2 regions of the Pseudoalteromonas sp. MBR-15 genome follow, and region 1 is predicted to be linked to the other one. Evidence: predicted binding sites of a transcription regulator. Region 1 holds the regulator's gene; the other holds the start of a gene.

Region 1 (4,183 bases):
CAGGCTGGCACACCAATCAGCATTAGCTCTGATCGCCAAGAAGGTCAGCTAAAAAATGGCATTGGTATCTTCGAAGATAATGTCGAGATCATACATGGTAACCGTCGTATTACAGCGGATCGACTCGAAGCACATGCAGGTGAAGTTGAAGGCACGGTTGAATTAATTATTGCCACAGGAAAGCCCGCTTACTTTGAAGAAAAACAAGCTGACGGCACTATTATGAGCGCCAGTGCTGAAGAAGTTCGATACGATGTTGCTAAACGCTTATTAACACTCGTTGGCAATGCACAAGTGACTCAAGCAGGCCAAAAAGTCAGTGCCAAGAGCATTACATACGATATGGAACAGCAACTGATAAGTGCCGAGAAAGATGAAAACTCGACCGATCGTGTACACACTATTTTAGTGCCTGTTGATAACAAAAAGAACGATGAAGGCCAGCCATGAGCACACTAAAAGCAGAGCTATTAGCTAAAAGCTATAAGGGTCGCCAAGTTGTAAAAAATGTAGGCCTTGAGGTAGAAGCTGGCAGCATTGTCGGTTTACTTGGGCCAAATGGCGCAGGTAAAACAACCACCTTTTACATGATTGTGGGATTAGTGCCCAGTGACAAAGGTAAAATAAGCATTGATGATAACGACATCACCTTATTGCCAATGCACAGCCGCGCTCGCTTAGGTATTGGCTATTTGCCACAAGAATCATCGATTTTTAGAAAACTGACTGTTTATCAAAACTTAATGGCCATTTTAGAGACCCGTAAAGATCTCAATAAACAAGGCCGCGAAGAAACACTTAACAGTTTACTTGATGAATTTAGCATTCAACACATTCGTGACAGCCAAGGTATGGCATTGTCAGGGGGTGAACGCCGTCGTGTTGAAATAGCACGTGCACTGGCCGCTGACCCTAAATTTATTTTGCTCGATGAGCCTTTTGCTGGTGTTGATCCTATTTCAGTGTTAGATATAAAGAAAATTATTGAGCACTTAAAAAATCGTGGTATTGGTGTATTAATTACTGACCACAATGTGAGAGAAACCCTTGATGTTTGTGAAAAAGCCTACATTGTTTCTCATGGGGAGCTAATTGCATCAGGTACACCTGAACATGTGTTAGCCGACCAAACTGTACGCGATGTGTATCTAGGCGAGCAATTCAGGCTTTAAATACGCCACCGACTAGAGCATCTGCTAGACTTATAACAATGACAATAAATCAAATAAATAGTTAACGGCATCGTTCTATTGTTTGATAAGACTAAAAAGGATTGTTAGGGATACATGAGGCAATCATTACAGCTGCGCATGGGCCAGCAACTTACAATGACTCCACAACTGCAACAGGCTATCCGTTTGTTGCAGCTCAGTACATTGGATCTCCAGCAAGAAATTCAAGAAGCGTTAGACTCTAACCCTTTGCTTGAAGTTGAAGAAGCAGATTATGCAGAAGAGAGTATTGGCAAAAACGAGCAAAAAGCCGAATCTGACGATACCCAACTAAGCGCGTCGGCTGACGAAGCTGCGAGCGAGTACGAGCAAGAAAGCAGTGATGCCCTCAACAAAGACACCGTAAGTGACGACTTAGCAATGGATGTTACGTGGGATGAGTACATGAGTGCTGCCCCATCAAGTTCCTCAGGTCCAATGCCTGAAGATGAGTCAATTTACCAAGGCGCATCAACCGAAACTCTCCACGAATACCTAATGTGGCAGTTACAACTGACTCCATTCAGCCCAACAGACGAAGCGATTGCCGTTGCGATTGTTGAGGCAATTGATGATTCGGGTATTTTAACCGTAAGCTGCGAAGACATTGTTGAAAGCTTCAATCAAAATAACGATGAAGAAGAAATCGAACTTGATGAAGTCGAAGCTGTCTTAAAAAGAATTCAATTATTCGATCCTGTCGGTATTGGCGCCCGTAGTTTACAAGAATGTTTGTGTATTCAATTACGCCAATTCGATGCTGACACCCCCTATTTAGCTGAAACTAAAATGGTGTTATCAGAACATATTGAATTATTAGCGAGTCGTGACTATCGCACTTTGATGAAAAAGACTAAGCTTAAAGAAAGTGAGCTGAAAGAAGTCATGACATTGATCCACAGCTTAAATCCAAAGCCTGCGGATACCATTGTTAGAGAAGAATCTGAATACGTGATACCCGATGTATCCGTAAAAAAAATAAAAGGCCGTTGGGTAGTTGAACTAAACCCAGACTGCATGCCGAAAATCAGAGTGAATAGCCACTATGCGGCGATGTCACGTTCTGTAAAATCAAGCAGTGATAGCCAATTTATTCGCTCTCATTTACAAGAAGCAAAATGGTTTATTAAAAGCTTAGAAAGCCGTAATGACACGTTATTAAAAGTGACTAACTGTATTGTTCAACAACAACAGGCTTTCTTTGAACATGGTCCTGAGGCCATGAAACCCATGGTATTAAATGATGTCGCAGAAATGGTCGAAATGCATGAATCAACAATTTCGCGAGTAACAACACAAAAATACATGCATACCCCGCGGGGAATTTTTGAGTTGAAATATTTCTTCTCCAGCCATGTAAGCACTGAAAATGGGGGTGAGTGTTCATCTACGGCAATTCGCGCTTTAATCAAAAAGCTAATCGCCGCAGAAAACACAGCTAAACCATTGAGTGATAGCAAAATTGCAGATATATTGGCTGAGCAAGGAATTAAAGTAGCTAGACGGACAATAGCAAAATATCGAGAGTCTCTAGCAATACCTCCGTCGAATCAGCGTAAGAGTCTGATTTAGACGTTTTACATAGAAGGAAAATGCTTATGCAACTAAATTTAACTGGTCGTCATGTAGAAATCACAGATTCATTAAGAGACTATGTAAACACCAAGTTTGCGAAACTAGAAAGGCATTTTGACCACATTAATAATGTTCATGTCATTCTAGATGTAGAAAAACTAAGCCAAAAAGCAGAAGCAACTTTACATGTAAACGGAGGCGAGTTATTTGCCTCTACTGAACACCAAGATATGTATGCAGCCATCGACTCGTTAATCGATAAACTTGATCGTCAAGTAATTAAACACAAAGAGAAATTAGCTCGACACTAAATTATGAAACTTAGTTCACTTACTAACCAGGACTGCAGCAAAGCTGCGGTCCTTTTTAATAGCAAAAAAAGAATTCTCGAATTTATCAGCGAACTGGCTCATGAGCAGCTCCCTCATTTATCTCAGCAAGATATACTCAATGCCCTATTGAACAGAGAAAAATTGGGCAGCACGGGTATTGGCCGAGGTATTGCGATTCCACATGGTCGTATGAGCGGTGCAGATCAGCCACACGCATTTGTAATTGTGAGTGAGTCACCTATAAATTTTGACGCAATTGATAATCGTCCAGTGGATATTTTTGTCGCACTCATCGTACCAGATGGTGACTGTCAACTTCATCTAAAGACCTTATCAACAATTGCTGATAGACTTAAAGACAAAGAATTTTGTAAACAGCTACGCAGTGCTAAAACAGATAGTGATCTGTTTAAAGTCATTGCATCAGAGGCATAAATGGAATTAATTATTATCAGCGGTCGCTCTGGTTCAGGTAAATCGGTCGCTTTACGAGTACTTGAAGACTTAGGCTATTACTGCGTTGATAATATTCCTGTAAACCTACTTCCTTCGTTAGTACGCAGTGTGTCAGATAATTACGACAAAATTGCTGTAAGTATCGATGTGCGTAACCTGCCGAAAGAACAGCAAGAATTTAACGATATTCTTGAGTATTTACCGGGCTTTGCAAAACCCACGTTGTTTTATTTAGATAGTGATGATCAAACACTGATCAAACGATTCTCTGAAACACGCCGCTTACACCCATTATCGATTGACTCGCTGCCGCTTGATTTAGCGATTAAACAAGAAAAAGTATTACTGGATGTTTTGATCACCCGTGCCGATTTTATGATTGATACGACCGATCTCAGCGTGCATCAGCTTGCCGAATCTATTCGCGAAAAAATACTGGGTAAAAAAGACAAAAAGCTCATTATTACTTTTATGTCGTTTGGCTTTAAGCACGGTATTCCAAAAGAAGCTGATTACGTATTTGATGCTCGCTTTTTACCGAATCCACACTGGGAACCGGATCTAAAACCACTGACAGGCTTAGACCAACCAGTAAAAGATTACCTTGCT
Region 2 (4,183 bases), on a different contig from region 1:
TGTTGCATTACACGAACAAGTACATCACTTACAGGGCGCCAGTTAAAACCGAGCTTCCAAGTTTCGTTACTACCAACAGTGTCATAGTCTGCCCAGCGGAAACCAAATTCAACATCAAGTGTTTCAGCACCAGGTAACCCATCTAACACAGGTAGGTAACCTTCTAAAAATACCTCATCAACTTTAAAGCCACCCGAAATCGGTAGCTGGTTACCACCGGCTCCCCCTTGGCAGCTTGCAGGGGCAAGTTTTAAACATTCATCCGGTTCAAAAAGGCCTTTTTCGCGACGATTTTCATAACCAAAGCTCATCGAAAGTGGCGCACCTGCACCTGGAATTTCGATAAAATTAATGGCGCCATTAACCGTTGCGGTGAAAATTTCTTGGCTGTATTTTTGCTGTTGCAGGGCGATTGCTTGAGCGTATCCTGCCATTTCTTCAGTGATTGTACCGAAACCACCAAATAAATTGATTGGCACACAGCTAGAATCACCATTTTTACAAGTGACACCATCTGTTGTATCAAGAGCATTTTGAATATTAGTTAGGTTAGTATAGCCGCCACGCACTGTGGTTCTGTTAGATTCACCATATTGGTAGCTAACATCGTATTCCCAGTCATCAAGGAAGAAACCTGTCACACCAGTTACAAGTTGGAATTGCGCACTGTCATAACGTTCTGTTCTTGCGCCAAGTTCTAACGTTCTACGACGAAGTTGAACTTTTAAATAGTCTTCACTATCAACGATACCATTGCCATTGACGTCTTGCCAGTTGCTATCATCTAAGCTTCCAGCTGCCAGAGCTGCTGTTGCTCCGTCAATCATAAATTGTCTAGCTTGGTCACCAATTAGTGGATTAGCAAGCGGTAAGTTGAAGCTTGAACCAAATGTTCCAGATGGTGCGACCTGAGTATCAACACTGGTATTTGTGTAGTTGAAGCTTGAATATACTTTATGCTCATCAGTTAAGTTATATTTAGCAATGGCTGTAGCAGAATAACGCTCTGAAGGTGTTTGGTAGAAGTTATAAGGGTTAAAGTTAAATACACTACAGGTGTCTGGTTGCAATGTTCCGTCATTTCTAAATTGCCCAGAACCTGTTGTACCCGCACCTACAATCGCAAATCTCGTAGGGAATGCTGTTGTTGAACCGCCACTTTCAACAGAGTTTGGACCGCTACAATCTGCTGGTGCTGGAATTGGGGGTTCACCATTGAGGAATTGCTCGTAGTTAGCACCTGTTTTAGTTTCTATACCGAGTAGGCCCAACGGACGGTCACCCAGTAAGATTTGATCACGTTGGCTCCAGCCTAAAGAGAGAACCACATTGCCTTTATCATCTTCTAAATTAGAGCCGATTGTCAGGGCTATGCTGTCTTTATCGCCATCACCATCACCTGTTTCAGAGTGCTTAAAGTCTAAATCAACGCCTTGGAAGTCATCTTTTAAGACTACATTCACAGCACCTGCAATCGCATCTGAGCCGTATACCGCAGAAGCACCACCGGTAATAATGTCAATTCTTTCAATGAGGGCTGTGGGGATTGTTGAGCTATCAACAGACCCATTATAGTTGTATGGAATCATCCGGCGACCATTCATTAACACTAAAGAGCGTTGTGAACCTAAGCCCCTTAAGTTAATGGTTGCTGCACCGCCAGAGCCATTATTTACGTTACTACCGTCTCCAGGGATTGTAGAGGGAAGGGTTCTAAGGATTTGCTCTACTTCAGGTTCTTGTTGATAACCTAGTTCTTTTTCTCCAATTGAAACAATAGGGCTTGCAGAGACCGCACCAGGTTGTCTAATCCGACTACCGGTGACTGATATCACTTCGAGATCTTTTTTTGCTTCAGTTTCTTCTTCGGCTGAACTTGTTGGTGCATACAGTAAAACTGATGACACGAAGCCTGTACTAATTGCTAATCTTATAGCATTAGATAGTTTGCTGGTTAACATTGTTATCTCCCAATAAATTATAGTTGGCTAGAAAACAATGGAATACTGCTGATAGTCCATTCTTAGCAATATCAGCTTAGTATATATATTAGGTAAAAGTAAAAAAATACTTCGTTATTTTGTATATGTTTTTCAAAAATACCAATGCTTTACGAAAAAAAGCGACTTATAAAGCCGCTTTTTTTCGTAAAGTCTCTATTTTTAGCAGTTAGTTTCTTCTGCTTTTACACCTTCTTTAACTTCTTCGCATGCATCTTCTACTGCATTTTGAGCGTCGGTTACTGCTTCATCAATGCGCTCACCAGCTTCTTCTGCTGTGTTGTCTTCACACCCCATAATAAATAAAGCTGAAAATAGGGCGATAGTAGCTGCTTTTAAAGTTGAATTTTTCATAATGAAATTCCTTGTAAATAAATTAGTAAAGTAAATTGCTGTTGGTTTGTTATTACTTAGGTACATTGCCTCTAAGAGCACCTGATATAAGTGAAATAACAAGTAAAACTAAGAATATAAAAAATATGATTTTAGCTATGCCTGCTGCGGCCCCTGCAATACCGCCAAAACCTAACACTGCAGCGATTAGCGCTATAACTAAAAAAGTAACTGTCCAGCGTAACATAATGTTCTCCTTGGTTATTTAATTTCGTTTCGGTTGATTAGACTGAAGCGAGTTCCATACCAAAGTTTTAAAGTCCTTATTTTTCAATTTGTTAGTTTTGTTTTCGTTTTTTTTGTGGCGTGTCGTTTGGTAATTATTACGAGTGATCATGTAACTTATTCATAGTGATAATTTTTCAACTTCTATGCTGAAAGTGGACACCTGTGATTATGTTTTCTTGGTAAGACCAATTTAACCTGTATGGCATGCAAGTTACCAAACCCCTTGCTTTAGCTGATTTTTACGCTGCTACGTTACACAGTTAACTATTTTTACATATAACTTTTGACTATATTGAGTATTTTTATCGTCTATATTGGGTAGTTAATTGCCGTAATGGCTTGGTGTTAATTAATTGTTTGATGTGTTACCCTGTAATTAATTGGTTTTACCAATTGACAATAAAGCTTTAAAAATAAGTTTTGTTTGTTATTATGAATGTATAAATATTCGATTTAAGTGTTTTTTTATTCTGAGTAGCGAGGGGAGCAGTATGGATATTGGTGGCTTACTTACAACCGCAGCCAGCTTAATGCTAACGGGTATGGTGGGTGTATTTATCTTTCTCAGTATTTTGATTTCAGCCGTACTGCTGATGTCGAAATTGTTGGGGCGATTTGAAAACTCTGCGAGCTCAGTTCCAGCCCGAACCGCAAAATTACAGCCTCAGCAAGGGGTACCACCGGCACATATTGCAGCTATCAGCGCTGCTATCGCTCAATTTAGAAATAAACAACAATAACGGAGCAGCTTGAACATGGCTAAATTAAAACTAACCGAATTAGTATTGCGTGATGCGCATCAGTCTCTATTAGCAACGCGTATGCGCCTAGATGATATGCTGCCTATTGCCGAAAAGCTTGATCATGCAGGTTATTGGTCTATTGAATCATGGGGGGGAGCTACTTTTGACTCCTGTATCCGTTATTTAGGTGAAGACCCTTGGCAGCGTATCCGTGAGCTAAAGGCGGCAATGCCAAACACTAAACAGCAAATGTTATTACGCGGTCAAAATCTCTTAGGTTATCGCCACTATGCTGATGACGTTGTCGAAAAATTTGTTGAACGCGCCCATAAAAATGGCGTTGATGTATTCCGTATTTTCGATGCGATGAATGATGTACGTAACTTAGAAACGGCGATTAAAGCGGCTGTTAAAGTGGGAGCGCACGCGCAAGGGACTATTTCGTATACGGTAAGCCCTGTTCATACGCTTGATATGTGGTTAAAACTTGCTAAACAATTAGAAGAGCTTGGTTGTCACTCTATTTGTATTAAAGATATGGCGGGTTTATTAAAACCGTATGAGTGTGAGCAACTCATTAAAGGGTTGAAAGAGACAGTTTCAATTCCGATTGCTATGCAATGTCATGCGACTACGGGGCTTAGCACTGCAACATATCAAAAAGCAATTGATGCAGGTATTGATATGCTTGATACCGCAATATCGTCAATGAGTATGACGTATGGCCACAGTGCCACTGAAACAATTGTGTCAATTGTTGAAGGCACAGAGCGCGATACTGAACTCGATTTAAATCAACTTGAAGAAATTGCTGCGTAC

Evidence for each region. Region 1 encodes sigma-54, which starts transcription at its own class of promoters, with help from an activator protein. Its sites were predicted from a motif close to GTTGGCACGNNNNTNGNNT; they were not measured.
Region 2: a site for sigma-54 is predicted at 2,626-2,644, ahead of ACSSVW_RS11540 (DUF1328 domain-containing protein). Genes of this name have one in related genera too.

What each region holds. Positions count from the first base shown of each region.
Region 1 covers NZ_JBRJHH010000003.1:327,292-331,474, forward strand. The annotation lists gene lptA (lipopolysaccharide transport periplasmic protein LptA) at 1-450, shown strand, start outside; gene lptB (LPS export ABC transporter ATP-binding protein) at 447-1,172, shown strand; gene ACSSVW_RS06545 (RNA polymerase factor sigma-54) at 1,287-2,783, shown strand; gene hpf (ribosome hibernation promoting factor) at 2,810-3,097, shown strand; gene ptsN (PTS IIA-like nitrogen regulatory protein PtsN) at 3,101-3,553, shown strand; gene rapZ (RNase adapter RapZ) at 3,554-4,183, shown strand, end outside.
Region 2 covers NZ_JBRJHH010000007.1:158,012-162,194, forward strand. The annotation lists gene ACSSVW_RS11530 (TonB-dependent receptor domain-containing protein) at 1-1,961, opposite strand, end outside; gene ACSSVW_RS11535 (hypothetical protein) at 2,163-2,354, opposite strand; gene ACSSVW_RS11540 (DUF1328 domain-containing protein) at 2,407-2,580, opposite strand; gene ACSSVW_RS11545 (OadG family transporter subunit) at 3,113-3,361, shown strand; gene oadA (sodium-extruding oxaloacetate decarboxylase subunit alpha) at 3,377-4,183, shown strand, end outside.